DNA from 2 places in the Granulicella mallensis MP5ACTX8 genome. Region 2 is predicted to be linked to the other one. Evidence: riboswitches for the same ligand, from Rfam matches in the RefSeq annotation. Region 2 holds a riboswitch; the other holds the start of a gene.
The links. A riboswitch is a leader RNA that binds a small molecule or an ion and turns the genes downstream of it on or off. The one in region 2 is predicted to bind cobalamin.
Positions count from the first base shown of each region.

Region 1: linked by a shared signal. The riboswitch ahead of ACIX8_RS01215 (radical SAM protein) and the one ahead of ACIX8_RS15290 (cobaltochelatase subunit CobN) in region 2 are both predicted to bind cobalamin.

Region 1 is NC_016631.1:273,853-279,832, forward strand. It holds gene ACIX8_RS01195 (FUSC family protein) at 1-408, shown strand, start outside; gene ACIX8_RS01200 (SDR family oxidoreductase) at 535-1,335, shown strand; gene ACIX8_RS01205 (cupin domain-containing protein) at 1,414-1,803, shown strand; gene ACIX8_RS01210 (RNA polymerase sigma-70 factor) at 1,931-2,836, shown strand; cobalamin riboswitch at 2,973-3,165, shown strand; gene ACIX8_RS01215 (radical SAM protein) at 3,576-4,601, shown strand; gene pabB (aminodeoxychorismate synthase component I) at 4,689-5,980, shown strand, end outside.
Region 2 is NC_016631.1:3,805,870-3,811,849, forward strand. It holds gene ACIX8_RS15280 (CbtB domain-containing protein) at 1-124, shown strand, start outside; gene ACIX8_RS15285 (CbtA family protein) at 130-888, shown strand; cobalamin riboswitch at 926-1,115, shown strand; gene ACIX8_RS15290 (cobaltochelatase subunit CobN) at 1,306-5,667, shown strand; gene ACIX8_RS15295 (ATP-binding protein) at 5,664-5,980, shown strand, end outside.

The DNA.
Region 1 (5,980 bases), 2.7 Mb from region 2:
CTTTCGGTCTTTGAGTCTTTCCCGAAGAGTCGGCACGAGACATTTATGACTCACTGCGTTGAGTCCTTTCTGCCGCAGCTGCGAGCGTATCTTCTTGTGAAGGCTGGGCTGCTTCAATACGGGACGACGAACGGCTCGCAGCAATATGCTGAGCTAGTCGATGAAGTGAAACATCGCACTTCCGCGCTCCTCCTTGGAGCTGCGCAAACCATTGAACAGTATCCGGAGGCTTCGGTTGGGACGATCGATCCTGGAGACAGGCGGCTTCTGCATTCAGTGAAGCAAGCGACACGTGAAGCCCAGGGAAGTGGTCAAGAAAGCTCTGCCACAGGGCTGCGCCTCTCCTCTTCACTCCTGGACCTGGCACTCCATGTTCAGATGCAGCTTCACGCCCCACCCTCCGAGTAGGTAGGACTTCTCTCGCCTCAATCAACGATTGTGCAGCCTCCTGTCACAGAACGCCGGCGTATTTGGTCTTAGTAAGTACAACCGGCAGATGTGAATATGCCATTCGAAAATGAGAGGAACAAAGTCATGAAAATCGTAGTGATCGGCGGCAGTGGTCTCATCGGATCAAAGCTCGTCAATAAGCTTCGTGAGCACGGACACGAAGCGATACCGGCATCACCCAACTCAGGCGTCAACACGCTCACCGGCGAGGGCCTTGGCGAAGTGCTAAAAGGCGCCTCGGTCGTCGTTGATGTATCGAACTCTCCCTCCTTCGAGGAAGCGGCAGCGACGAACTTCTTCACTACTGCCACACGCAACCTGCTTCAGCACGAGCAAGCCGCAGGTGTGCGGCACCACGTTGCGTTGTCGGTCGTGGGGACGGATCGTCTGGCTGCAAGAAGGCCGTCGGATGCGGAAGAGACGATTCGCGGATACTTCCGCGCGAAGCTCGTGCAGGAGAAGTTGATTGCGGAATCTTCGATCCCCTATTCGATCGTCCATGCGACGCAGTTCTTCGAGTTTTTCAAGAGTATCGCTGATGCTTCCAGCGACGGCACGACTGTTCGATTGGCTCCAGTGCTGATCCAACCGATGGCTGCTGAAGATGTAGCTGCCGCGGTTGGACGGGGTGCTGTTGGCGCTCCGGTAAATGGAATCGTTGAAGTGGGCGGGCCGCAAGAGTTCCGTCTCGACGAATTCGTTCGTCAGGGCCTCCACGCACACAACGATCCGCGTACGGTCGTCGCGGACGTCGGCGCCGGTTACTTCGGGGTCGAAGTCGACGAGCGCACGCTTGTCCCCGGTAAAGACGCCCGGCTTGGCGAAACGCATTTCAAAACCTGGCTCAGTCAGTCCACGGTGAGTGCGATAGGTGCGTCTCGATAAGGACAGAAGCCGAGTTCGGCTGAACTCGGCTTCACCTTCTTAGGCTAAGAAGAAAGAGCAATACTGAGGAGATTCGTGATGAAGATCGCAAAATTAATTTTGTGCTTGATATGGCTGACCCCAGGTTGGTTGATCGGGCAGGAGGCTAAAGTAGTGCCTCTGCTATCGAAAGATCTGACTGACTTACCTGGCAAAGAAGGTCTGATGATCACCGTGGAGTATCCGCCGGGTGCCTCTGACCCTGTACATCGCCACAATGCGCATGGATTTATTTATGTGCTGGAAGGCTCGATCGTGATGCAGGTGAAGGGTGGAAGGGAAGTGACTCTGATGCCTGGTCAGACCTTCTATGAAGGCCCGAACGATATTCACGTCATTGGACGGAACGCAAGCCAAACCAAACGAGCAAAGTTCGTAGTGTTCCTGGTAAAGGACAAAGGAGCTCCGGTGCTCATGCCGGTGAACTAAGCCGCGCGCCGCGCCATATCATCGGGGATGCTGACGATCCTCCCATCAACGAAGAGGTGGTCGAGAAAATGCCGCGAGATAGACTATGACCATCGCAATGGCAGAAGAACCCATTTCGGAAACTCCATTGTCTGTTCGCCGTGGTCTAGAAGACGGAGAGCATGACGATGGTCTGTTGGTCTTTGCCGAGGTGCGTCCACGTTTGTTCGGCATCGCTTACCGCATGCTCGGAAGTGCGGCTGAAGCCGAGGATATCGTGCAGGATGTCTGGTTGCGGTGGCAGGCTACCGATCGCAACATCGTTGAGAGCCCGTCGGCATTTCTGGCCACGACAACTACACGAATGTGTATCAACTTCTCCCAGAGTGCCCACTCGCGCCGGGAAACCTACGTCGGTCCCTGGCTTCCCGAACCCGTGGACACCAGCAGCGATCCTGCGTTAGGCGCAGAGCGCGGCGAAGCTTTGGGACTTGCCATCCTGCTGCTCCTTGAGAAGCTGTCTCCTACAGAACGTGCCTCCTACGTTCTGCGCGAAGCGTTCGATTACTCCTACCGCCAGATCGCGGACATCATACAAATGGAGGAAGCGAATACCCGCCAACTCGTCTCTCGTGCCCGTAAGCACATTGCAGATGGGCGGCGCACACCGGTCAGTTCTGAGGAACAGCGCCGCCTGCTGGAAGCCTTTATCGGTGCCGCTCAAAAGGGAGACCTGGCCACGCTGGAAGGTCTCTTCGTAGAAGATGTCGTCTCTTATTCGGATGGTGGGGGCATTGTGCGTACAGCTGCTCGAGCCCCGGTTTCTGGTCGCGATCATGTTGCGAAGTTCATTACCTCCTTCGCTTCCCATTTCTGGACGGGCATAACGCTCCGGTGGATTGAAACAAACGGACAGGCATCCGTTCTTCTGTCACGCGATGGCATCCCGGTTGCGCTCGCAACGGTAGACGCTTCGGTAGAAGGAATCCATCAGATTATGTGGATACTGAGACCGAGCAAGCTCGCTGCAATTTCGCAGACGGGAAGGCTTTGAATCTTCCATCTGGCTCGAGGGGTTCGATAAAGATCACCTAGATTTTTAGAAACGCGTCAAGGTTTGGCCTGGTTCTGGCGTTCCCGCGTAACAAAACCCAGGCAGATGACGCTGGACATCCATAGAGGCACTATGGATACTAGGACTACTTCACGGTGCCCAATCGCGAGATTGGGCTTAAATGGGAATCAGGCGAGAATCCGGAACTGCCCCGCAGCGGTACGCAGGAACGAACACTCCGATAGAAGCACTGGTTCGCCATGAACTGGGAAGCAGGAGCAAGTAGGTAGCCTGCAAGTCCGAAGAACTGCCGAGAAACTTGCTCCATAACGAGCATAGATATACCGCTTCCGAGGGGAAGGCAGGATAATGGCAGCGCTTTCTCTACTGCTGCATCTAACCTGTCAGCTACTTCCGGCCTGTTTTGAGAATGGCTCGTTTTGAGCCATAGCCGTCTCTATAACCAGACCGGTCGCATCTGTTCCATTCGGCATTGCAGGCAGTCGCTCGTTTGCCATCATGAATGAGAAAATTATCTAGTGGATTCGGTCTGCAGCCGCGCCCGATGAACCGTTCGCTGAACCGGAGGTTTCGCTTCAATGACGCCTACCTTAGCGCTTTCGCTGCATCTAACCTCTGATCGCTCCGAGGCTGGGAAAATTCCTGGTCTCGTGGTCCACCCAGGTCGCTATAGTATTTTGTTTATCGCTAACGGCTTGCGGGCCACATTAGGACAAGCATGAAAACTTCAGAGGTGCTCCAAGCCTGGTCGACGATTCTGGCTGGCCGGTCCCCTTCGCTGTCGATTGAGATCACCAAGGAATGCCCCTTACGGTGTCCGGGATGCTATGCCTTCGATGCGGCACATCTTGGAAGCGAGATGCAGTTGCGTCAGCTCTCCGACTTCAAAGGCGAGGAGTTGGTCACGAGAGTGCTTGCTCTGATCGATGAACGCAAACCGCTTCACGTGTCTCTCGTAGGCGGTGATCCGTTCGTTCGACATCGTGAGCTTGAGTTACTGCTGCCTCACTTGGAGAGCCGCGGGATACACACGCAGATCGTGACGAGCGCCTTCAGAATTATTCCGAGCTCGTGGAATCAGTTCAAGCTGTTGAACGTTGTGGTCTCGATCGATGGCTTGCAGCCGGAGCACGATGAACGGCGCAAGCCCGCCACCTATGAACGGATACTGAAGAACATCCGTGGCGCCAGAATCACCATTCATTGCACCATCACCTCCCAGATTGCAGACCGTGAAGGCTACCTGGAAGAGTTTCTGCGTTTCTGGAGTGCGCAGCCGGAGATTGTGAGGGTATGGTTCAGTCTCTTCACCCCTCAACGCGGCGCCACTGACCCGGAGATCCTCACGACCTCGCAAAGAGCCTCTGTACTTGCCGATCTGCAACGCTTGCGGAAGAGTTATCCGATTCTGGATATGCACGAGAGGGTGATTCAGGAGATCGCCTCTCCGCCGAAGAGCCCAGGTGAGTGCATCTTTGCGCAGACAACCGAGACGATCTCGGCAGATCTGAAGACGCAGATCACTCCCTGCCAATTCGGTGGAGATCCCGATTGCGAGAATTGTGGCTGCATCGCCTCCATGGGGTTAGCTGCTGTCGGCCATCATCGTGTGATCGGGCCGCTTACTGCCGGCCATCTCTTTACGGCCTCGGATCGATTGGGCAAGGGCTGGAGAGGGTTGCGGAATAAACTCTCGCCAAAACCAAGACAGGTGCCAGAACCGTCGCCGTTCAAAATACTTTAGAAGAGGATCTATCATCGATGATCAAGCATCGGCAGACGGGGAGATTTTGTGGGGCAGTGGTCAAGGGTTCCGAAGCAGTGGTATTCGATGGTTGCCGAAACCGCCGACTCGGTTCTTCTTGAAACCTCACGCTTCGACCCGGAAAATCGGCAGAGTCTTCTCTTTCTCCATCCTGTTCGGGTGTTGTCTGCATCCAGGCATGACGCAATCCCGGCTCTCTTCCGCGAGCTTGAAGACGCGCTCGCCGCGGGCTTTTATGTCGCCGGATTTGTCGGCTATGAATGCGGATATCACTTTCAGTCCCTGGAGGATATAGCACCGGCTCGATCAGAACTGCCTCTCGCCTGGTTCGGTGTCTACCGGGAACCGCTCGTCCATCACCACCACAGGAGTGATGAAGAAGGTGAAGCGACTCCACCTGCCTCCAACGAATCCGGCAACCTGTTGGAGATGCTTCCGGAACAAACCTTCCTGACGATCTCAGAAGCCGAGTACTGTGCAAGGGTTGAACGGATTCAGGACTACATCCGGGCAGGCGATACCTATCAGGTGAACTTCACGGATGCTGTCGATGCCCGGACAAAGTTGTCCGCTACGGAGCTCTTTGCCGAACTCTTCCATCGACAGCCGGTTTCTTACAGTGCTTTCCTGAATGTGGACGGAAACCATATCCTTTCCTTCTCGCCGGAGCTGTTCTTCCGCATTGAGGACGGCCGGATCGTGACTCGCCCCATGAAGGGCACGATGCCCCGAGGCCGCGATTCCAGAGAGGATATCGAGGCCGCTGCACGACTGCAGCAGGACGAAAAGAATCGCGCAGAGCATGTGATGATCGTCGACCTTCTTCGCAATGATCTTGGCCGCATCTGCACGATGGGAAGTATCCAGGTCGAAGACATCTTCTCGGTTGAGAAGTACAGAACTCTTCTCCAGATGACCTCGACGATCTCTGGAACACTTCAGGCTGAGCTCGGATACTACGACATCTTTCGAAGCTTGTTCCCCAGCGGCTCCATCACGGGAGCTCCAAAGATCAGGACGATGCAGATCATTCGCGAACTGGAACAGAAGCCTCGGGAGATCTACACCGGAGCCATCGGTTTCATTGCGCGGGATCGATCCTCGATCTTCAACGTCGCGATTCGAACCCTTGTCCTCAAGGACGGACGAGTCCGGATGGGTGTCGGCGGCGGTATCGTGGCGGATTCGGTTCCTTCGGACGAGTACAGGGAGTGCCAGCTCAAAGCAAGTTTCCTGTCCCGGTCAGGACCGGCCTTTCAACTCATCGAAACGATGCTCTGGAACGGAGAGTACGCTCTTCTGTCCATGCACCTGGACCGCATGGAATCGTCCGCCTCGTACTTCGAGTTTTCCTTTGA
Region 2 (5,980 bases):
GCTGATGCTGCTCCTGATCTATTTTGTCGGCGCAGAACAGGGAGCCACCTCGCTCATCCACGGTCGTGCTGTACACGAATTCGTGCATGATGGACGCCATCTGCTCGGCTTTCCCTGCCACTAAACCCGATGGCCCGTACGCTGCTTCTTCGTGGAATGCTGGTCGGCCTCGTAGCCGGGTTGATCGTTTTTGCGTTCGCGCGCTGGATCGGCGAGCCTCAGGTCGACAGGGCTATCGCCTTTGAGACCAGCATGGACCAGGCCAGGGGAGAAGCTCCCGAGCCGGAAATGGTCAGCCGCAAGATTCAAAGCGGCCTGGGATTGCTGACCGGTGCCGTGGTCTACTGCACCGCGCTCGGCGGCATCTTCGGAATCGTGTTCGCTTTCACGCGCGGACGTCTCAGCACTGCCAGGCCACGAGTACTCTCCGCAGTGATCGCGGGCCTGGGATTCATCTCCATCGTCCTGGTTCCATCGCTCAAGTACCCGGCTAATCCTCCGGCGGTAGGAAACCCGGAGACGATCGGTGTTCGTACCGGGGCCTATTTTCTGCTCATCGCCATCTCTCTGATGTCCCTGATTCTGGCGATCAAGGCCGGACGGAGCTTGAATAAGCCCTTCGGCCCCTGGAACGCGTCGCTGCTCGCGGCCCTTTTATTCGTGCTGCTGGCGGGAACCAGTGCCCATTTCCTGCCTGTCATCGACGAAGTCCCCGCAGGCTTTCCGGCCTCTCTGCTTTGGAAGTTCCGCATAGCATCGTGGGAGACCCAGGTCGTGCTGTGGAGCGTACTGGGCCTGCTCTTCGGAGGTCTGACCGAACGGCAGGAAGCCGCGGCTCAACAAAGCGGACGAGCTTTCCCTACCTCGGACGAGATGCGCTACTCCTGACAAAATCGTGACGTCCCGCGTGGGATTACGCGTGATACTAATGGTGTTGACCTACGGTGCCCACATGGGCTTAAAAGGGAAGTCCGGAGCAAAACCGGCGCGGTCCCGCCACTGTAAACAAAGATGAGCCGCTAGCAGTACCACTCGGGAAAGACCGGGGAAGGATAGCGGCAGACACTCAGATGTCGTCTTTGAGCCAGGAGACCTGCCAGGGTTCGAACTGCAACTTTCTGCGGAGACAGAAACCCTGCGCCTGAGCTTACGTTCCATCGAAGACAACCCGTATCCCTCCCTGCTGACCCTGCGCAGCCTCACGACCGCTGTCGCGCGCGTGGCTATGCCCCCGTGCCTTTCCCTGCGCGGCCCGCATCTCGTTCGGTCAATCCGCCAAAACAACCTCTCGGAGCAGATGTAGCCATGCCGACCTACCGCCAACGCGTCATCCGTGCCGATGGGCGCGCCTTCAACATCACCCAGCACCGCGCGCACCTGACCTACTGCTACACCGGCTGCTGCTGCGGCATCACCGAGCGCGGCTATGCCGCAGTACCGGTCGACGTCTACACAGAGGAGTGGCTCAAGCGCAAGATCCGCAACGACGTCCACCTGACCAAGGGCGGATGCATCGGGCCCTGCGCCCTGGCGAACGTCGCCAGTCTCGTCTTCGACGGCAAGAGCATCTGGTTCCACTCGGTCAACAGCGAGTGGCAGGTACGCCAGATCTACGAGTACATCGACTCCATGCTGAAGGCGGACCGCTTCCTGCAGCCGCCCTCCGAGCTGAGCGAATACGTCTTCAACTACTACGACTGGGACGTTCGCCTGCCCAGCCCCGCAGAGGGGCTAACCCAGCTTGAGATCGTGCAGCCGAACGGCGCCATCATGCTGCTCTCGCACGCGGATACCGATCTGCTTACGCTCATCAAATCCTCGGAGACGCTGCCGGAAGAGCTGCGCGTCAGCGGCTTTTCCCTGAACGCACTCCGCACCGAAGACCAGATGAACGTGCTGATCCTCGGCGAGATGAGCAAGGCCAAGGTCATCGTCGTGCGCTGCCATGGGCCGCTCAGCGGCATCCCCGGCTTCGACCGTCTGAAGGCGGCCTGCATCGAGCGCGGACAGTCGCTGGTACTGGTGAGCGGCACAGGCGATAACGCCTCGGAGTTTTCCGAGACGATCAACGTGCCCGCCGATGTGATGCAGACTGCCTCGGGCTACCTCGATTTTGGAGGCGTCTCCAACTTTGGCGAGCTGTTCCGCTTCCTCTCCGACCGCCTGATGCTTACCGGCTTCGGATACACCACGCCGAGCCCTATGCCGGAGCACGGAATCTACCTGCCGGAGATGGACGCCGCGACCTTTGAAGACTGGCAGCGCCAGGCCGATCCCGCAAAGCCGACCGCAGCGGTACTCTTCTATCGCGCGCATCGCATGAGCGGAAACACCAGCTTCATCGACGCGATCGCTGAAGCACTAAAGAGCAAGGGCATGAATGCGCTCTGCATCTTCACCTCAAGCCTCAAGTCGAAGGAGAACGGCCGGCCCGCAGCCTTCGGCCTGATCGAAGGCAAAGCCGATGTTCTGATTTCGACGCTATCGTTTGCGCTCGGAGAGGTGAACACCGGCTCTGTAACCATTGCAGGCGAGGCCGTGGGCTCTCTCGAACAGCTCGGCATTCCTGTGCTGCAGGCCATCGCGAGCGGCATGCAGTATGGGGCGTGGGAAGGCTCGCGTCGTGGAATCAACGCTCTCGACACCGCCGTGAACGTCGCCATTCCCGAGTTCGATGGCCGCATCATCACCGTGCCGGTCTCGTTCAAGGAACGCAGCGCCGCCGGAACAGACAATCTCTACGTTGCGCAGCCGGACAGAGTGGACCGCGTCGCCGGAATCGCTGCACGTCTCGCGACTCTGCGCCGCAAGTCCAATCGCGAACGCCGCATTGCCTTCGTGCTGACGAACTCCGCGGCGAAGGCCTCGCAGGTTGGTGGCGCTGTGGGCCTCGATACACCGGCGAGTCTCCTGACTACTCTCCACGCCATGCGTGCGCGCCGGTACAACGTCTCTGCCCTGTCCGAAACTTCGGACGAGTTGATGCAGAGCCTGCTGCAGCATGGCACCTACGACGACAACTATCCGCTCGATCCCGCGCAGGCCAAGCGCTTCTCCCGAGCGGTTTACCGGAAGATCTTTGCAACCTTCCCCGACCGCCCGAACCGCAGGATGCAGGACTTCTGGGGACAACCTCAGGATCGGGGCTTCAGCGTTCTGCCTGCCAAGAAGACGGACAAGAAGCTGCTCCCCACTATCGGCGGCAAGGTCGTGTCCATCGAGCAGGAAGAGCCATGGGGAGACGAACACGACTACCTCTTCGCCGCGATGGACCTCGGCAATGCGCTCATCGCTCTACAGCCCCCGCGCGGCTACGGTATCGATCCCGACACGATCTATCACACGCCCGACCTGCCGCCGACACACCACTACACGGCCTTCTACCGCTGGCTGGGAACACCGCAATCCGAAGGCGGCTGGGGTGCGGATGCCATCGTCCACATGGGCAAGCACGGCACGCTTGAGTGGCTTCCCGGCAAGGGCATAGGCCTCTCGGGTGAGTGCTACCCCGATCTGCTGCTGGGCGATCTACCGCTCATCTACCCGTTCATCCTCAACGATCCCGGCGAAGGCAGCCAGTCCAAGCGACGGGCCCACGCCATCGTCGTCGACCACCTCACGCCGCCGATGACCAACGCAGAAACCTACGGCCCACTGGCGGAGCTGAACCAGCTCGTGAACGAGTACTACGCCGTAGAAAAATTGGACCCCAAGAAGCTGCCATACCTGCAGCAGCAGATCTGGGAGCTGGTGGAGCGCACCAATCTCAAGACCGATCTCGACACCAAGACGATGCTCACGCGCGAACGCGGCGACCACACTCATGAGTGGGACGACGCGCTGACGCCGGAGGGCGTTCCAACGACGCTGGCCTCGATGACCGGCAACGAAGTTGCGCATCTCATCGAAGATCTCGACGGCTACCTCTGCGAACTGGGCATGGCACAGATTCGCGACGGTCTCCACATCCTGGGACAGATGCCCCCGCTCCCCGAGATGCTTCGCTCGCTCACGCGGCTGGCAAACATCAGCACACCGAGCCTGCAGGCGAGCCTCGCGACGGCGTTCTCTTTCGATCTCGCGAGCCTTCTCGACAAGCCTGGAGAACGGCTGGAAGAGCCGCAAGAGATTCTCGACCAGACCTGCTACACACGAGCCGACGTGCTGGAGCTGCTCGACCGTGCCTCGCTCGATCTCTTCACCATGCTGGAGACCTTTGGGTTTCGCACGAAAAAAATCGCTGACGTTCAACGGGCCGTGCTCGGCCTCCAATCCGAGGACATCACGCAAGCGCTCATCTTCGCCTGCGAAGAACTCGTGCCGAACCTCGAACAGACCGGCGACGAGATCGAGCACCTTCTGGACGCTCTCGAAGGCAAGTACATCCCAGCCGGACCGGCTGGCGCACCCACGCGCGGCATGGCCCACGTTCTACCTACGGGGCGCAACTTCTACGCCGTCGATCCGCGCGCTCTACCGTCACAGGCCGCATGGCGCGTCGGGCAGCAACTCGCCCGCGAAGCCATCGAACGCTTCCGCATGGAGGAGGGCAAGTACCCCGAGATGATGGGCCTGAGCGTCTGGGGAACCTCGCAGATGCGCACTCACGGCGACGATCTCGCCGAGGCCTTTGCTCTGCTGGGAGTGCAGCCCGTTTGGAACGCGCAGTCCCGCAGACTGGAAGGCGTTGCTGTCATCCCGCTCGAACAACTGGGACGCCCGCGCGTGGACGTCACACTGCGCATCAGCGGCTTCTTCCGCGATGCCTTTCCTCACTTGATCGATATGTTCGACCAGGCCATCTCTCTCGTCGTCGAACTGGACGAACCGCTCGAACAGAACTTCCCACGCAAGCACTATCTCGCGGATCTCGAGGCGCATAAAGATCTTCCCGAGCATGAGGCGGAGGCCCAGGCTCGCTATCGTATCTTCGGATCGAAGCCCGGCTCCTATGGCGCCGGCATTCTTCCGCTGATCGAAACCGGCAACTGGCACGGCGACGAGGACTTTGCACGCGCCTTCCTCGCCTGGGGTGGCTACGCCTACGGCAAGGGCACGGACGGCGTCGATGCTCAGCCTGTGTTTGCGGAACGCCTGAAGGCGATCCAGGTCGCGCTGCACAACCAGGACAACCGCGAGCACGACATCTTCGACTCCGACGACTACTTCCAGTTTCACGGCGGCATGATCGCGTCCATCCGCGCACTCACAGGCGTGCAACCCAAGGCCTACTTCGGCGACAGCTCGCGCCCTGAGAACGCGCAGGTCCGTGACCTCAAAGAAGAAGCGCTGCGCGTCTACCGCTCGCGTGTCATCAATCCGAAGTGGATCGAGAGCATCAAGCGGCATGGATACAAAGGCGGCCTGGAACTCTCGGCCACGGTCGATTACATCTTCGGCTTCGACTCCACTGCACACATCGCTCCGGACTTCGTCTACGAGGGCCTCGCCGAGCACTATGCGCTGTCCCAGGAGATGCGCGATTTCCTAAGCGCTTCTAATCCGTGGGCGCTGAACGCCATCGCCGAGCGGCTGCTCGAAGCAGCCCGGCGCGAGCTCTGGGAGAACCCCGCACCAGAGACATTGAACGCCCTGCGTGAAGTCTTGCTGGAGAGTGAGACGCTGTTAGAAGCCCAGGGCGAACGGAGGCGCGAGATCGTCCAATGAAGCCTTTCATCTATCCCTTCTCCGCCATCGCCGGACAGCAAGAGATGAAGCTGGCCCTGCTGCTCGCAGCCGTGGACTGGCGCATCAGCGTGCTCCTGCGGGGAGACAAAGGCGCCGGCAAAACCACCACGGCGCGCGCGCTTGCCGCTCTTCTGCCCCAGCCCAGCCCCTTCATCAACCTGCCGATCGGTGCGACCGAAGACCGGCTGCTCGGCGGCCTGCACCTGGAGCGCGCCCTCAAAGGCGATCCCGCGCTAAAGCCCGGTCTGCTGTCAGAAGCGCACGGCGGCGTCCTCTACGTGGACGAGGTCAA